One region of the Streptomyces sp. YJ-C3 genome, then DNA from elsewhere that is predicted to be linked to it. Evidence: riboswitches for the same ligand, from Rfam matches in the RefSeq annotation. Region 1 holds a riboswitch; each other region holds the start of a gene.
The links. A riboswitch is a leader RNA that binds a small molecule or an ion and turns the genes downstream of it on or off. The one in region 1 is predicted to bind cobalamin.

Region 1 (2,187 bases):
GCGTACCGGCGCCGGCCTCATCCTCGACGGCACCCTGCGCCGCGGACACGGCGGCGCCGCGGGCGAGATCGGCGCGCTCAAGGCCGTGCGCTGGCTCGCCGCTCCGGACCACCTCGCCTCCTGCCCCGGGGTACCGGAGACGGCGGCGGCCGGCGACATCGCGGCCTGGGTGTTCCAGGCGGCCCGGGACGGCGACCGGGACGCGAGGGCCGCCGTACGCCGCTACACCCGGGACCTCGCGGTCGGGGTCGCCGCCCTCGTTCTCGCCCTGGACCCCGAGGTCGTCGTCTACGGCGGAGGGTTCTCCCGCTCCGCCGACGTCATCCTGGAGCCGCTGCGCCGAGAACTGACCAAGCACTGCCTGCGCCTGCCGGAGCTGCGCACCTCGACGCTCGGCGACGAGAGCGTGGCCCTGGGCGCGCTGCGTCTGGCCCTCGACGAGATCGACAGCCGCCTGCTGAGCGACGGGCTTGCGGCACCGACGGCTCCACGGGGCTAGGGCCGGTCCGGCGGATCAGGTCGCGCTCGGGGGCCCGTGCCGTTCTGTGCCGGTGAGCGGGGTCGGGTGTGCGCCACCACCGAACGCGGCCTGCTGCTCGCCGAGTTCCACCGCCGCGGCCCCGTATGGCGCTTCCGTGCCGCCGGGCAGGGCTACGGCCACGGTCTCGACGCGCTCGCCCTCGGGTACGGCGTCGACATCGCCGGCTGAGGCGGCGCCGCGGTCGTGGCCCCGGCCGCTTGGCGACGAGCGGCCCCCGCCCCGTAGGCTGGCCCGTGCAGCTGGTTCGCCCCGTCCGCCAGGCGGGAGCGTCGTAAGAGGGAACCCGGTGGGAATCCGGGACTGCCCCGCAGCGGTGAGTGGGAACGACCGCCGTCATACGCACTGGGTCCCGACGAACGGGACCTGGGAAGCGACGGCCAGTAGGTGTCCTCCGGATCGGAGGACGTGCCCGCGAGTCCGAAGACCTGCCATCTGCCCGTGCGCGTACGACGCGTGTGCGGACATCTCGGTGACCTCGAGGGCGGGTCGGCGTACACACCGGACGGACGACGGCGCCCCGGCGCGCGGGACCGTGCCGCCGGTCTGTCACTCCTTTCCGGCCGCGTCGGTCTCCGGGATCCCAGGGATACGTCTCTCGAAGGAGATCTCCGTGACCACCAGGACCGCGGCCGCGGCAGCACGGGCCACCGTGTACGGCTACCCCCGCCAGGGACAGAATCGCGAGCTGAAGAAGGCGATCGAGGGCTACTGGAAGGGCCGCGTCACCGCCGACGCCCTCCGTGCCACCGCCGCCGGACTGCGCCGCACGAACTGGCGGGAGCTGGCCGGCGCGGGCATCGGCGAAGTGCCGACCGGCGACTTCTCGTACTACGACCACGTCCTCGACACCAGCGTCATGGTCGGCGCGATCCCCGAGCGCCACCGCGCCGCTTTCGACGCCGATGCCCTGGACGGGTTCTTCGCCATGGCCCGTGGCACGCAGGACGTCGCGCCGCTGGAGATGACGAAGTGGTTCGACACCAACTACCACTACCTGGTGCCCGAGTTGGGGCCGGACACGGTGTTCACCGCTGACTCCACGAAGCAGGTCACGGAGTTCGAGGAAGCGCTCGCCCTGGGGCTGGCCGCCCGGCCGGTCCTCGTCGGTCCGGTCACGTATCTGCTGCTGGCCAAGCCCGCGCCCGGTGTCGCCGCCGACTTCGACCCGCTGACCCTCCTCGACCGGCTGCTGCCCGTGTACGCGCAGGTGCTCACCGAGCTGCGTGCGGCCGGGGCCCCGTGGGTGCAGCTCGACGAGCCCGCCCTCGTCCAGGACCGCACCCCGGCCGAGCTGAACGCGGCGGCCCGCGCCTACCGCGACCTCGGTGCTCTCGCCGACCGGCCCAAGCTGCTCGTGGCCTCGTACTTCGACCGGCTGGGCGACGCCCTGCCGGTCCTGGCCAAGGCCCCGGTCGACGGTCTGGCGCTCGACTTCACCGGCTCGGCGGCCGCCAACCTCGACGCCCTCGCGGCCGTCGGCGGGCTGCCCGGCAAGCGGCTGGTCGCCGGTGTCGTCGACGGCCGCAACGTCTGGATCAACGATCTGGCGAGGTCCCTCACCACGCTCGGCACCCTGCTCGGCCTCGCCGACCGGGTCGACGTCGCCCCGTCCTGCTCGCTGTTGCACGTCCCGCTGGACGCGTCGC
Region 2 (2,187 bases), 1.2 Mb from region 1:
GTAGACGGCGGCGGCGCCCTTGCGGCGCCCGCCCTGGTTCACGGCGGCGACCGACGCGTCCAGCGTCTTCAGGAACGGCACGATGCCGTTGGAGTGCCCGTTCGTGCCGCGGATCAGCGAACCCCGGCTGCGGATGCGGGAGTACGAGAGGCCGATGCCGCCCGCGTGCTTCGACAGCCGGGCCACCTGGTGGTAGCGGTCGTAGATCGAGTCCAGCTCGTCCAGCGGGGAGTCCAGCAGGTAACAGCTCGACATCTGCGGGTGCCGGGTGCCGGAGTTGAAGAGGGTGGGGGAGGAGGGCAGGTAGTCGAGGCGGCTCATCAGGCCGTACAGCGCGGCGACCTCGTCGACGGCGCGGGCGCTGTCGTCCTCGGCGAGACCGGCGGCGACGCGGAGCATGAAGTGCTGCGGGGTCTCGACGACCTGGCGGGTGATCGGGTGGCGCAGCAGGTAGCGGCTGTGCAGGGTGCGCAGGCCGAAGTAGCCGAAGCGGTCGTCCCCGGCCGGGTCGATCAGCGCGTTCAGCCGGGCGGCGTGGATCCGCACGAACTCGGCGGTGCGGTCGGCGACGAGCCCCTCGCGGTGGCCGACCGCGACCGACTCGGTGAACGAGGTCACGCCCTGCGAGGCGGCCTCGGCGGCGATGGAGAGCGTCAGGAGCCGGGCGGCCAGCCGGGAGTAGACGGGGTCCTCGGAGATGAGCCCGGCCGCTGCCTCGGTGGCGAGTCCGCGCAGCTCGGCCTCGTCGGCGCGGGCACTGCGGCCGCGCAGCGCGGCGGCTGCGACCCGGCCGGGGTCGGCGTCGGGGAGGTCGGCGGTCAGCTCGGTCAGGGTGCGCAGCAGCGCGGTCCCCGGAGCGTCGTCCGGTGCGGCTGAGACCGGTTCGGCGGGCGGCGCGATGGTCACGTGGAGGCTCTCCCTCGCTCGGCTCGGGGCCTGCGGGGAGGGAGTGGCTCGGGCGCACGGAGGCGCCGTCGTCACCGGCCCATTCCGCGAGGCCCGGACGTCGTCGACGCCCGGGCCGGACGGCTCGGGCGTGCTGTCGACAGGTCATCGGACTCACGCGGGCGCTTATGTGCGCTTACGTTCACCGTTGCGGGACAGTTCCGGATTTGCACCGGATTCCCCTGCGGCGACAGCGAGAGTGAGCATACATCTTGTGTCAGGCTTTCGCGGCAGGCCCACATCTTGTGTCGGATAGGGTGACGGCGATCTACGGGCGGGCGATCTTGGGGAGGGCTCGATGCGCGCGTGGCAGGGGACGGCCGTGGTGCCGCTGGTGACGGTGCTTCTGGCGGGGTGCGGCGGGGGAGCGGCGGACCGGGCCGCGGCCGGGCCGTCGTCGTCCGCCCCTTCGAAGACGTCCGCGAGTCCGAAGACGTCCGCGAGCCCGACGGCGCCGAGCCCCGAGGTGGTCCGGCCCACCGGCCCCGCGACCGCCCCGGGCCGGGACGCCGTCGCCGCGCCCCGGCAGGTCTTCACCGCCGAGCAGTTGAAGAAGGCGCTGCTGCCCGACGCCGCGTTCGGTACGGGGCTGGAGCGCGGGGAGACCCAGGCGGGCCCGTACGAGAGCACCCACGACCAGCGCAGCGGCCGCTGGTCGTACTGCCTGGACGCGGCCGGCGAGAAGGACCCGGCCTGGCTGGGCCCGGCGGCGTACCGGGGCGCCATGGCGCTGGCCCGCACCCAGTGGGTGGACCGTGCGACCCGGCCGCCGGAGGGGCACCTCGTGGCGACGCAGATGATCGTGTCGCTGCCCGTCGCCGAGGCCCGCGACCATCAGCGCGTCGAGCAGGACATCCTGCGGCACTGCCGGGAGTTCGCCTCCGACATGGAGGCGGGCTCGGCGACCGAGCGGTACGGGACCGTGCCGCTCAAGGGCCTGGGCGACGAGGCGTTCCTGGAGGTCCAGGACGTGATGTACGAGGGCGGGACGACCACCCGGTACCGCGCCCATGTGCGGGTCGGCGGAGTGCTCGTGCTCCTCCTCGGCGAGGAGGGCGCGGGCCGCGACGAGACCGTCCGCTGGGCCGCCCACCTCGCGCGCGAGGTGGGCGGGACGCTGTACGGCGCCGGCGCGTGAGCACCGGCCCCGGCGCCGGTGCTACCCGGCCGCGGGCCGCTTCAGGAGCGTGTTCACGAAGTCCTCGGTGAAGTTGCGCGGGCCCGTGCCCAGGGCGACCCGGC
Region 3 (2,187 bases), 4.0 Mb from region 1:
GCGCCCGGCCGATCTCGGCGCCGTCGCGCGTCACGAACGAGTTCAGGGACATGTTCTGCCCCTTGAACGGCGCGACCTTCACCCCCTGCCGCACGAGCCACCGGCAGATCCCAGCGGTCACGACGCTCTTCCCGGCGTCCGACGTGGTCCCGGCGACGAGCAGCCCGCCGCCCCGCCCGCTCATCGACGCCCTCGCAACAACCGCCCGGCCACACAGACTCCCCACGCCATCACACTGACCCGCCGCGACAACCGCGCGGCCCGCTCCACGTCCGACACCCGCACCGCGCGCCCTCGCGCGTTCAGCACGGGCCGGTGCTCGACCCTGCCCCCGTACGCCAACGTCCCGCCGAGCCGCACCCCGAGCGCCCCCGCGAACGAGGCCTCGACGGGCCCCGCGTTGGGACTGGGATGGCGCCCCGCGTCCTCGCGCCAGGCCCGGGCGGCGTCGCGCGGACGCCCGCCGGCCAGCACGGCGAGCGCACCGGTCAGCCGGGCCCCCGGCCACCCGGCGACGTCGTCCAGCCGGGCCGAGGCCCAGCCGAACCGGCGGTACTTCACGGACTTGTGCCCGACCATGGCGTCGAGCGTGTTCACGGCACGGAAGGCGAGCAGCCCGGGCACGCCGCCCACGGCGCCCCACACCAATGCGCCCACGACGGCGTCGGAGGTGTTCTCGGCGACGGACTCGACGACGCCCCGCGCGATCCCGTCGGCGTCCAGCCCCTGCGGATCCCGTCCGCACAGCCGCGGCAGCAACTCCCGGGCCAGCTCCACGTCCCCGGCCTCCAGCGCGGCCCCGACGGCGCGCGCCTCCCGGCCGAGCGAGGTCCCGCCGACCACGGCCCAGGTGGCGGCGGCGGTCAGCGCGACGGAGGCGGCGGGGGAGCGGCGTACGGCACGGGCGGCGAGGGCGCCCACGGCGGTGGCCCCGCCCACGCAGACGGCGGTGTGCAGGGCGCCCCAGCCGCGGTGATCCCGCCACAGCACCCGCTCCACGGCCCCGGCGGCCCGGCCGAATCCGGCGACGGGATGCCCTCGACGCGGGTCCCCGAGCAGCAGATCGGCGAAGAGTCCGGCGGCGGCACCGCACGCGAAGACGCGCTCGGCCCGCGCCGCGCCGCGCAGGGCGAACATGGCGGTAGTTGTCCTCACTCAGGGTGTCCACGCCCTGGTTCGACGAGACCGGCAGCGAGAGTTCCTGGCTCGCCCTCCCGGAGAAGGGCTCACAGTGGCGGGACCGCGCCGGATTCGCACCGGCTTCCTCGGACTGCTGCCGTATATGGCCCGGGAAGTCCACCACGGTGCGCGAAGGTGCGTCAACTTGCCGTTGACCTGGGAGAGGGGAGTGTGGGGAGGTCCACAGCGCCGCGTGGGACCCGTTCACTGGGCCGGAATTCCTCTATGGGTCGAAAACAGGCCTACCTAGACTGGAAGACGGCAGACGGAGAGCGGTCCACGAGTGGTTGAGGGCGCCTTGGCGACGTGGTGAGGCGGATCCGTCCGGGACACCTGGGCGGGTCGCCCCGGCGGCGCTATGGTGCCTGCACGCGGGCGTGCAATGACGGGGGACGCCGGCTCTCGAGCAGGAGGAGGCCGGTGTGTCCCATGGGAGAGAGCACGCTCGGTCATGGCAGGAACAGGTCACCGGGCCGTGGCGCAAGAGCAGTTACTCGGGTCTGAGCGGGGACTGCGTGGAAGTGGCGCTCGGTGAGACCGAGGTCCGAGTCCGTGACTCCGGGAACCGGGATACGGCGGATCTGGTCTTCCGGCGCATCCGGTGGCAGGCGTTCCTGAGGGCTCTGGGCGGGTCCGGTCCGGGCAGGACCGACCGCTGAGTCCACCGCGGGGGGAGGAGGGCGCGATGACCGGTCACCACATGACCGAGGCGCGGCAGCGGGCGCACGGGGCGGTGAGCCGCACCGCGCGCGGAGTCGTCTCCCCACGTGGCCTCGTGGTGTTCTGTCTGGCCTGTGGCGTTGCGGCGAGCGTCGTCGGGGCGCTGGCCGCCGCACTGGTCCCGTCCGGCCAGGCCCGCGTCGTGGTCTGGGTGTTGGTCGCCGCGCTGTTCGCCGCCGCGACCGGCTTCCGCGCGGGACTACGGAGCGTCAGGGGCGGCTCGCAGCACCGGGATCCGGTGACGGATCGGGGTCGGACGGCGGGGCGTCGGCGCTGAGCGGCGACCGG
Region 4 (2,187 bases), 1.0 Mb from region 1:
ACGTTCCCCGCCAGCAGCCCCGGGGCGATGGTGACGGTGAGTCTGCTCTCCAGTTCCTCCAGTGGGCCGTTGACCTCCGCGTACACGGCCTCCGCAAGGGACGGCAAGCACCCGGCGGGCCGTCCCGTCGGAGCCGCCAGGCGGAGCGCCGGACCGCCTCCGGCCCATTCCACCGTGCTCGTGTCGGGCACGATCCGGTGCAGGAGCGTGCAGGCCAGCACCGGTGACCAAAGACGGGCGGCGAGCCCCAGGTGCGCGAGGGAGACGCCTACGCGGGCTTCGTCCGTGGCGCAGCGGTCGTTGACCGCCCGCGCGAGAACGGCGAATTCCGACGAGGCGAGCCGCCCGCTCCCGGATGCCCGTCCTGCGGGCCTCTCCGCCGTCTCCAGGACGAAGAATCCGTCGAGTCTCGCGACCTCGTGAAGCGCCTCGATCACGCTCCCGCGCGAGAGCTCGCTCGGCTCCTCACTCACGACAAGTCCCTTCAGCGCTGTGGTGGTTCGGACATCCGGAGCCGAGGGCTCAAGAGGTCCTGAGGCGGCGCGGCGGCTTGAAGAGGTACAGATCGAGAATCTCCGGAAGGGGTGCGACGCCCGGCCCGCCGGCGGTGATCCAGTCGGCTATGTCCTCGGTGGCGTCACGGTCGTTGACGAGGCCGAGCCACACCGGGCGGGCACCCGCCGCCCGCCCGGCCTCCGAGGGCTGTACGACGATGACGTTGGCCTGGTCGCAGACATCCAGGCACTCGGAGACGCGGACCGGCGCGACCGCCCGCAACCGCGCGGTCTGCGCCGCGTGATCACCGCTCACCTTGGCGCTGCCGCAGCAGCAGTCGCGGCACACCACCACCCTGCACGGAACCTCGCGGCCCCGTGCTGCGCCCTTCTCGTCAGCCGGCCTCTTGGGCATGCCGCACTCCTCCCTCTCCGGGGAAGTCCGCCCCGGGGTCCGTCGAGGAGGCGACAGCGTGAGTCTCCTGGCTCTCGGGTCGAAGCTCGTCCCGGCCTTCCCACCCGTCCTGGGCAGTGGCTCGTCGGGATCCGCTCGCCGATCACAGTGGCGGTACCGCACCGGATTCACACCGGATTCCTCGAACCGCCGTCGCCTATGTCGTCGGCAATCATGCCATCCGGCCCGCCGCCGGATCGCCTGCGGCCTCACCAGTACGGCCATGTCCCGCTCCCCTACCGCGCCGGCGCCCAAACGCTCACCTCGCGCACGTGTGGATCATGCCGCAAACCTCCGCCACACGGCCCGCTCCGCACAAGTCCCGGAACGGAAGCCGGAGTAGCCTCCTAATTAAACTAACTGGTAAGTTTAATTTATGAAGCGGAACACCACCTCCCGAGCCCGTCTTCTCGCCGCGGCCGAGGGCGTCTTCTATGAGCGGGGGATCGTCTCGACCAACGTCGACGCCGTCGCCCAGGAAGCGGGAGTGACGAAGCCGACCCTGTACGCCCACTTCCCGTCGAAATCGGCGCTGGCGGCGGAAGCGCTCAGAAGTCGGCATGCGCGGCGGGCCGCCGATCTGGAGACGTACCTCTCCACCGAGGCGTCAGGGGAACCGCGTCTGCTCGCCGTGTTCACGTGGCTGGCCGACTGGTACGAGGGCCACGGGAAGAGAGGGTGTGCCTTCGTCAACGCCGCCGCCGAGCTGTCACCGTCGGACGAGCTGGTCTCGGTCGCGGCGCAGGAGGAGAAGCAGTGGCTGCTGAACACGCTCGGGCGGCTGTGCGAGGAGGCCGGTGCCAGGTCCCCTGAGGTGCTCGCCTCCCAACTCCTGCTCCTCATCGACGGCGTGGCCGGACGCGTGGTCGTCCACGGTCCCGGGGCCGCGGCCGGCGCGGTCGACGACGCGGCGCGGGCGGCCGCGGTGCTCGTCGCGGCGGCCACGGGCGCTCATGCGTAGCCTGTCCGACCGCCCGGTCCAGCGGGCCACACGGATCGTGGCGGGGCTGGCCCTGTTCGGCTTCTCCCTGGCACTGCTCCTCAAAGCGGGTCTCGGCGCCGACCCGTGGACCGTCTTCACGCAGGGCATCGCTCTGGCCACCGGCCTCTCGCTCGGCGAGGTGGTCGTCGTCGTCTCGCTGGTCCTGCTGGTGCTGTGGCTCCCGCTGCGCCAGCGTCCCGGCTTGGGCACGGTCGCCAACGCGTTGCTCGTCGGGCCGTTCCTCGACCTGGGCATCG

Region 2: linked by a shared signal. The riboswitch ahead of ACVHNB_RS06210 (ribonucleoside-diphosphate reductase subunit alpha) and the one ahead of metE (5-methyltetrahydropteroyltriglutamate--homocysteine S-methyltransferase) in region 1 are both predicted to bind cobalamin.
Region 3: linked by a shared signal. The riboswitch ahead of ACVHNB_RS29410 (cobalamin biosynthesis protein) and the one ahead of metE (5-methyltetrahydropteroyltriglutamate--homocysteine S-methyltransferase) in region 1 are both predicted to bind cobalamin.
Region 4: linked by a shared signal. The riboswitch ahead of ACVHNB_RS15575 (hypothetical protein) and the one ahead of metE (5-methyltetrahydropteroyltriglutamate--homocysteine S-methyltransferase) in region 1 are both predicted to bind cobalamin.

What each region holds. Positions count from the first base shown of each region.
Region 1 is NZ_CM132685.1:2,550,861-2,553,047, reverse strand. Features, by position in the region: gene ACVHNB_RS11275 (ROK family protein) at 1-499, shown strand, start outside; partial or broken gene ACVHNB_RS11270 (TerD family protein) at 572-709, shown strand; cobalamin riboswitch at 765-988, shown strand; gene metE (5-methyltetrahydropteroyltriglutamate--homocysteine S-methyltransferase) at 1,152-2,187, shown strand, end outside.
Region 2 is NZ_CM132685.1:1,399,395-1,401,581, forward strand. Features, by position in the region: gene ACVHNB_RS06210 (ribonucleoside-diphosphate reductase subunit alpha) at 1-906, opposite strand, end outside; cobalamin riboswitch at 1,028-1,158, opposite strand; gene ACVHNB_RS06215 (hypothetical protein) at 1,244-2,083, shown strand; gene ACVHNB_RS06220 (nucleoside hydrolase) at 2,105-2,187, opposite strand, start outside.
Region 3 is NZ_CM132685.1:6,549,933-6,552,119, reverse strand. Features, by position in the region: gene ACVHNB_RS29415 (cobyric acid synthase) at 1-184, opposite strand, end outside; gene ACVHNB_RS29410 (cobalamin biosynthesis protein) at 181-1,137, opposite strand; cobalamin riboswitch at 1,174-1,319, opposite strand; gene ACVHNB_RS29405 (DUF397 domain-containing protein) at 1,602-1,838, shown strand; gene ACVHNB_RS29400 (hypothetical protein) at 1,865-2,176, shown strand; gene ACVHNB_RS29395 (hypothetical protein) at 2,109-2,187, opposite strand, start outside.
Region 4 is NZ_CM132685.1:3,560,116-3,562,302, reverse strand. Features, by position in the region: gene ACVHNB_RS15580 ((2Fe-2S)-binding protein) at 1-473, opposite strand, end outside; gene ACVHNB_RS15575 (hypothetical protein) at 523-909, opposite strand; cobalamin riboswitch at 951-1,115, opposite strand; gene ACVHNB_RS15570 (TetR/AcrR family transcriptional regulator) at 1,325-1,909, shown strand; gene yczE (membrane protein YczE) at 1,902-2,187, shown strand, end outside.